DNA from 3 places in the Peribacillus sp. FSL K6-1552 genome. Region 3 is predicted to be linked to each of the others. Evidence: riboswitches for the same ligand, from Rfam matches in the RefSeq annotation. Region 3 holds a riboswitch; each other region holds the start of a gene.
What was found. Region 3 has a riboswitch for S-adenosylmethionine ahead of mtnK (S-methyl-5-thioribose kinase). Riboswitches for the same ligand answer to the same signal wherever they lie in the genome.
Positions count from the first base shown of each region.

Region 1: it holds a riboswitch for S-adenosylmethionine, as region 3 does, so the genes downstream of both, NST21_RS25835 (methionine ABC transporter ATP-binding protein) here and mtnK (S-methyl-5-thioribose kinase) in region 3, are expected to answer to the same signal.
Region 2: it holds a riboswitch for S-adenosylmethionine, as region 3 does, so the genes downstream of both, NST21_RS05970 (methionine biosynthesis PLP-dependent protein) here and mtnK (S-methyl-5-thioribose kinase) in region 3, are expected to answer to the same signal.

Region 1 covers NZ_JBBOST010000001.1:5,363,487-5,365,757, forward strand. Annotated here, with positions in the region: gene NST21_RS25830 (methionine ABC transporter permease) at 1-213, opposite strand, end outside; gene NST21_RS25835 (methionine ABC transporter ATP-binding protein) at 206-1,240, opposite strand; SAM riboswitch class I at 1,421-1,533, opposite strand; gene NST21_RS25840 (O-acetylhomoserine aminocarboxypropyltransferase/cysteine synthase family protein) at 1,652-2,271, opposite strand, start outside.
Region 2 covers NZ_JBBOST010000001.1:1,238,172-1,240,442, forward strand. Annotated here, with positions in the region: gene metC (cystathionine beta-lyase) at 1-358, opposite strand, end outside; gene NST21_RS05970 (methionine biosynthesis PLP-dependent protein) at 355-1,467, opposite strand; SAM riboswitch class I at 1,552-1,665, opposite strand; gene fumC (class II fumarate hydratase) at 2,031-2,271, shown strand, end outside.
Region 3 covers NZ_JBBOST010000001.1:3,551,580-3,553,850, reverse strand. Annotated here, with positions in the region: gene mtnA (S-methyl-5-thioribose-1-phosphate isomerase) at 1-176, opposite strand, end outside; gene mtnK (S-methyl-5-thioribose kinase) at 191-1,393, opposite strand; SAM riboswitch class I at 1,475-1,629, opposite strand; gene NST21_RS16980 (nitrilase-related carbon-nitrogen hydrolase) at 1,793-1,927, opposite strand.

The sequences.
Region 1 (2,271 bases), 1.8 Mb from region 3:
TATAGAACGGAAAATATTAACAATAGCACTCATAATCGTGTTAATTACCCGATTTTCCCACATATTACCTTTCCCTGTTAAAAACAGGACTAACCCTAGTAGTATGCCTATAAAAAAGGTTGCTAGTACTGAGATACTAGTCATATAAAGTGTTTCTTTTGTTGCTTCAATAATGTCTTCCCAATCTACATTCGGTAATAATTCTTCAAGCATGAGTAATCACCTCCACGCCTACATGCTGTGCTTTAATGAATTCGATTGCGCGGAGCATTTCATCCTCATTGCCATCAAGGTGGATAAATAACGTTCCATATGAACCACTTCTAGTTTGAGATATTTTTCCTTGAACGATATTGACATCCAACTCAAAGTTACGTACCAGCTTAGTAATTAACGGACTCTCTGCATGATCTCCTACGAACGTCAATTGAATTACTTTTCCTGCCGGATAGCGTTCCAGCAAGTGTTCCATTGTTTCTTTTGTTTCTTCAGGCTCTGTTACCTGTTGAACGAAACGCTTCGTCATTTGTTCTTTCGGATTCTTGAAGACTTCCAGGACAGGTCCTTGTTCAACTACTTGACCACTTTCCATTACTGCCACGCGGTGACAAATTTTACGGATGACGTGCATTTCATGTGTAATCAAAACAATCGTTAGACCAAGACGCTTATTGATGTCCACAAGCAATTCAAGTATTGAATCGGTTGTCTGCGGGTCTAAAGCAGACGTCGCTTCATCGCACAGTAGCACTTTAGGATTGTTAGCAAGAGCCCTAGCAATCCCGACCCTTTGTTTTTGCCCTCCGCTTAATTGCGAAGGATATGCCTTTTCTCTTCCTTCAAGCCCAACTAACTTAATTAATTCATTCACACGCTTGATACGCTCGTTTTTCGAAACCCCTGCAATTTCTAGAGGAAACGATATATTCTCCTGAACGGTTCTAGACCATAATAAATTAAAATGTTGAAAGATCATGCTGATTTCTTGTCGAGCTTTACGTAGCTTAGCACCTTTGATTTTGGAAATTTCTTTATCAGCCACCACAACGGATCCTTCTGTTGGTGTTTCCAATCCATTAAGCATCCTGATCAAAGTACTTTTCCCTGCTCCGCTGTAGCCAATAATACCGAAAATCTCGCCTTTATTTATTTCAACATTAACATTATTTACAGCCTTAATCGTGTCGCTGCTTCCTTTTCCTGTTCGGAATAGCTTACTAACTTTTGTCAATGTAATCATTAATACTCACCTCTTTTATCCAATAAAACCTATGAACTTAGTTGATTTATCTTCATTATCAGCCTGTAAATATGTTTTAAAACCGTTTTTCAATATTGCTATACATGTAAAGGTTTTCCCAAACTAAATAGAAAAAACCTTTCTGCATGAGCAGAAAGGCAGGTGAAAAAGCAGGCCTTTCTCTCATCTTCCAAAGCGATTAAACTTTGTGTGAATTGGCACCTTTCCAAGGAAATTTCCTTGTCGGTTGCCGGGTTTCATCGGGCACATCCCTCCACCTCTCTTGATAAGAGCTAATATATAGAATATTTTGTACATCATTAAGTTCTTTAGTATGGAGAAATTTTATCATAGATAAAAAAGGAGCGCAATGTATAATATTTCTAGGAAAGAATGAACAGGTCTTTTTTATTAAACAGTTTTAGAAGTTAAGGAGACAATATTCGTCGCTTTTTCAATTGCCTGCTCTAAATCTTCTATTAAATCCTCTACGTTTTCTATACCAATCGATATGCGCACTTGATCAGCACTTACACCTGCTTTTGCTAAACCTACATCATTTAATTGTTGATGGGTCGTACTAGCAGGGTGGATAATTAAACTTTTAGCATCCCCTACGTTGGCTACATGCGACCATAATTCTACCGAATTGATAAGTTTTGCTCCAGCTTCGCGTCCACCTTGAATTCCAAAAGTCACAACAGATCCTGCTCCCTTAGGCAAATATTTGTCCGCCAGCGCTTTATCAGGGTGACTTCCATTACTAGGGTGCGAAACCCAGTTCACGGCAGGATGATTTTCCAAATATTGAATAACAGACTTAGTGTTCGAAAGATGCTCTTTCATTCTCACATGCAACGTTTCTAGCCCCAGCGTAAACTGGAACGCGCTTTGAGCACTTAACGTCGGCCCTAAATCACGAAGTAATTGCACACGAGCTTTTGTGATAAAGGCAGCAGGGCCGACTGCTTCAGAGTATACAATCCCATCGTAGCTTGGATCTGGTTCCGTAAAGCCAGGGTAGTTTGGTG
Region 2 (2,271 bases), 2.3 Mb from region 3:
CGATGTTGAAGCGGGTCAACACGCTTGTAACCATCCGGAACGTACCGCCATACACATCTTCTGAGATGACGATATGGTCGCCAGCAGAAAGCAGAAGGAATGCTGTTGAAATGGCCGCCATACCTGATGAAAAGGCAAAGCCGCGAGTACCATCTTCAAGCTCGGCAATGATATCTTCAAGTGCTTCCCGTGTTGGATTTCCGCTCCTGCTGTAATCGTACTTGCCGAATGTATCGATATCAGTTTGATGGAAAGTGGAAGCGTGCTGAATAGGGACGCTCACACCGCCTGTTGTCGGATCGAATTTATGCTGGTTATGAAGTAATTTGGTTTCAAAACTGAAATCATGATTTGTCATCGTAGTGCCTCCCTTTTTACATGTGCAAATGCTTGTTGCAGGTCTTGAATTAAATCGTCGCTGTCTTCGATGCCAACCGAGAAGCGTAGAAGTCGATTACAAACCCCATTAGCAGTTCTAACTTCAAGAGGGATATCGGCATGTGTTTGTGTAGCCGGATAGGTGATGAAGCTTTCAACGCCTCCAAGACTTTCTGCAAATGAAATTAATGAAAGTGATTGTAAAAATGGATTGACCGCTGCTTCGTCAATTATCCGGAAAGAAATCATACCACCTCTGCCGGGATACAGGACGTCCGTTACACATTCATGTTCTGATAAATAATCTACAAGGATTTTGGCGTTCTTTTCATGACGTTCCATCCGCAGTGCCAGGGTTTTCATTCCGCGCATTAACAGCCATGAATCAAATGGGCTCAACACCGCTCCTGTTCCATTATGATGGAAGGCAATCGAATCACATAATTCTGCACCTTTAGCCACGATTAGTCCAGCCAGAACATCATTATGACCACCGAGATACTTCGTTGCGCTATGGATTACAATATCGGCTCCAAGCAGGATAGGCTGCTGCAGAAGCGGCGTATAAAAAGTGTTGTCAACAATCAAAAGTAAATTAAATTGTTTGGCAAGTGCGGCAACAGCGCTAATATCTGTTTGCTGCATAAGAGGGTTAGTGGGAGTTTCGATAAAGATGGCTTTTGTTTGAGGAGTAATAGCTTTTTCGATATCCTCTAAACAACAAGTGTTTACATAGTCACACTGTAAGCCCCATTTTTTAAAACCTTGTTCTAGCAAACGATATGTACCACCATATAGATCTTCGCTGACTATCCATGCATCACCTGATTTAAATAAGGCTAGTATGGTAGAGATGGCCGCCATTCCTGAACTGCAGGCATACCCTTGGTCACCTCTTTCAAGGTTGGCGATGGATTGTTCCAAAAGTTGACGTGTTGGATTACCTGTCCTTGTATAATCGAATCCAGTTGATTGGCCAATTCCTTCGTGGCGGAAAGCTGTCGAAAAGTAAACCGGCGGATTGACTGTTCCTGTCGCGGTTTCACTGCGATTACCTAGTTGAGCAAGATATGTTTCTGTTTTATACATAGTTTTCACTGCTCCTTTGTGTTTTATAAAATAAAAAAAGTCTTCTTTAAGAAGAAGACTTGGTTAAGTATGGACGAGTCATTCTTCTTATCTTCCAAGTTCACAAACTTGTGGAATTAGCACCTTTTCATTGGTTTGAAACAAATGAAGGTTGCTGAGGTGTCATCGGGCCATTCCCTATACCTCTCTCGATAAGAGTTTAGATTATTCAATTTCTTTTGAATTTACTATATATATAAAGTGCTGTCAAGAACATTCTGGGAAAATATTGCTCGATAATTCTTTATTGGTTAATTAGGACTAGCGTTTTCAAAACATGATTGGTCCAATGAAAAACCCCTAAATATTGTGGAAAACGCGATGGTATAAGGTGTTGAGATTCTTTAAAAGACTTTGTTTAATTAAATGGATTTTCTGAAATATAGGGAAGGTTTTGTTCTGTTTCTTTGCTTTAAAATAATAAAGTTTGTACAATGTATAGAGAGAAGAATTAATAATATGTCATTATTCATTTCATATACATAAGGTTTTCGGTGGATAGTGCAAACATAGGAGGAGAACACATGGAATACAGAATCGAACGAGATACGATGGGTGAAGTGAAAGTTCCTGCTGATAAGTATTGGGGAGCACAAACCGAGAGAAGCCGTAACAACTTCAAAATTGGTAATGAAAAAATGCCGATTGAATTAGTCCGTGCGTTTGCATACGTAAAGCAAGCGGCAGCTAAAGTGAACTATGACCTTGGTGATCTTTCAGAAGTGAAAAAGAATGCCATCGTTAAAATTTGTGGCGAAATTCTAG
Region 3 (2,271 bases):
AGACCAATTGCTGGGGCACCGCGGACCTTTAATGTCAAAATGCTGTCAAATACATCCTCAACGGAATAAAGTTTAATGAATTCTGTAATTGTAGGTAAGGCCTGTTGATTTAATAAAGTTATATGAGTATCATCCCATTGAACGGAATAAGGTAAGGCTGTTGTCGTCGTCGTCATATGTAGTTCTCCTTTTAAAGGGTTGAATAAGTAGGCAGTGTATGTTGCTTCAATGCTTCAATCACAGCTGGAACATCTAATTCTTCCCTTTTTTTAATTAAAAAAGCACCAATTTTCAATGTAGCCGTTTTGGCAGCGATTCTTGTTTCTTTATCTTCAATAACATTTAAATCTGCAACATGAGATAAGCCTATTGTTCTCCGAATCAGCTCACAGCCAGCAAAACCATATGCATCTTTTCTGAATTTAGTGAGCACATATGATAGATAACCATTTACTTGACGAAACGGACTTTTGTTTTGGGTATTCCAAAGATTAGTATATGTCTCTTCAAAAGTATCCCAAAATTCTTGGAGGTGTGTGAAAATTTCCTCTTTTCCAGCGGGATTACGTGTAACTGCCTGGAATAGAAGGTTTGCTGTGTATTGGCCAAGATCAAACCCAACTGGTCCATAAAAAGCGAATTCAGGATCAATAATCTTCGTTTCGGTATCACTTGCAAATATACTTCCCGTATGTAAATCTCCATGAAGTAAGGCTTCCTGTTCGGTTTCAAAGCTTTGTTTCAGCTTAGAGACTTCAAGTATTACTTCTTGATCATTCCAAATGCTTTTGGCAGCATCCGTCAATTCTACTTCATACTCACCCGGTAGTTCTTCAAAAAAAGGATCTGTGAAAACAAAAACTTCAGTAATTTTGCAGAGTTCAGGATTCGTGAAGTTTCGGGCCACTTCTTTTTTCGCAGACGGTTCTAAATGCAAATCAGATGTGTAAAATGCCGTTTTCGCAACATACTCACCAATATGTTTCGATAGTAATGGAAATTGATCGCCATCGATTAAGCCTGTTCTCGCTATTTTTAAGTGTGAGAGGTCTTCCATGATTGTGATAGCAAGCTGTTCATCTGAATAATAGACTTGCGGTACAAATTCGGGACAATAGCTCTTAAAATGGATAAGTGCATTTGCTTCAATTGCAGCCCTTTTTAAGGTCAGCGGCCAACTTTCACCAAGTACCTTTGCATAAGGAACCGCTTGTTTGATTATAATTCCTTTTTTTGTGGCTGTGTCTGTAATATGAAAAACATAATTTAAGTTTCCATCGCCTATCTCTCTACATTTTAAAGTGGCATCTGTTTTGACCAACCCTAGTTTTTTTGCAAGGGTTATTGCAGTTTCATTTGACAGTAATTCAAAGTTCGAATGGTTTAAAGTCATTATTTTCCCCTCCAAATATATAAAAATAATAATGAAAAAGCCTCTTTCATATAGAAAGAGGCAGAAGTTTTAGCTTCGGACCTCTTATCTTCCAGAAATATTGCTTTCTGGTGGAATTAGCACCGTGCCCTGTGGATTTATAATCCGGCGGAAACTCCGCCCCATTTCACAATGGTATTACAGTCGGTTGCTGGGCTTCATAGGGCCTTTATCCCTCAGCCTGCTCTTGATAAGAGTAAATGTAAATGTAAATGTTTTCTGAAATTTTAATCTTCGGGAAAATAATATCAACTTTTTAAATAGTTTGTCAATGGGTAATTTAATAATAATCCGCACGAAGTTCTTCGAATTCAGTTTTGTTACATGCTTCCGTTACTTTTGAGAGGTCCAGGGTACCTGTTAGGAGTTCTTTCTTTTGCCGGCTTCACTTACGATATTCCCCCATGGATCTATAATCAGGGATTGTTCGGCAAATATTTTATTAAAATCGGACCCTGAACGATTTAATGCTAAAACGTAGGCTTGGTTCTCCATGGCACGGCTGACCCTATATCGGTCCCTAATGATCGAGCCTCGGTTTGGGCCACTCGGCGGATACGAATAGAACTTGCGCACCTTTTGAACGGTATGGACTCACTGCCATCCTTGTATACGTATGTTATAAAAAATGAATGTAATCGTTTTTTCTGCTTCTTCATCCGCAATCTCATTCAATCTAGTTAAGTCGTATCCAACTGTTCAAAGTTCAGGTAAAATAACTATATCTGGTTTAGATTAGCCGGCTTTTTCTATCCTTTTGTTCTGCGAAATGAAAATTAATATATGGTTATCCAAAGGCAATATCCATTTGGTGGAATGAGATTTTCCATTTCATTTTT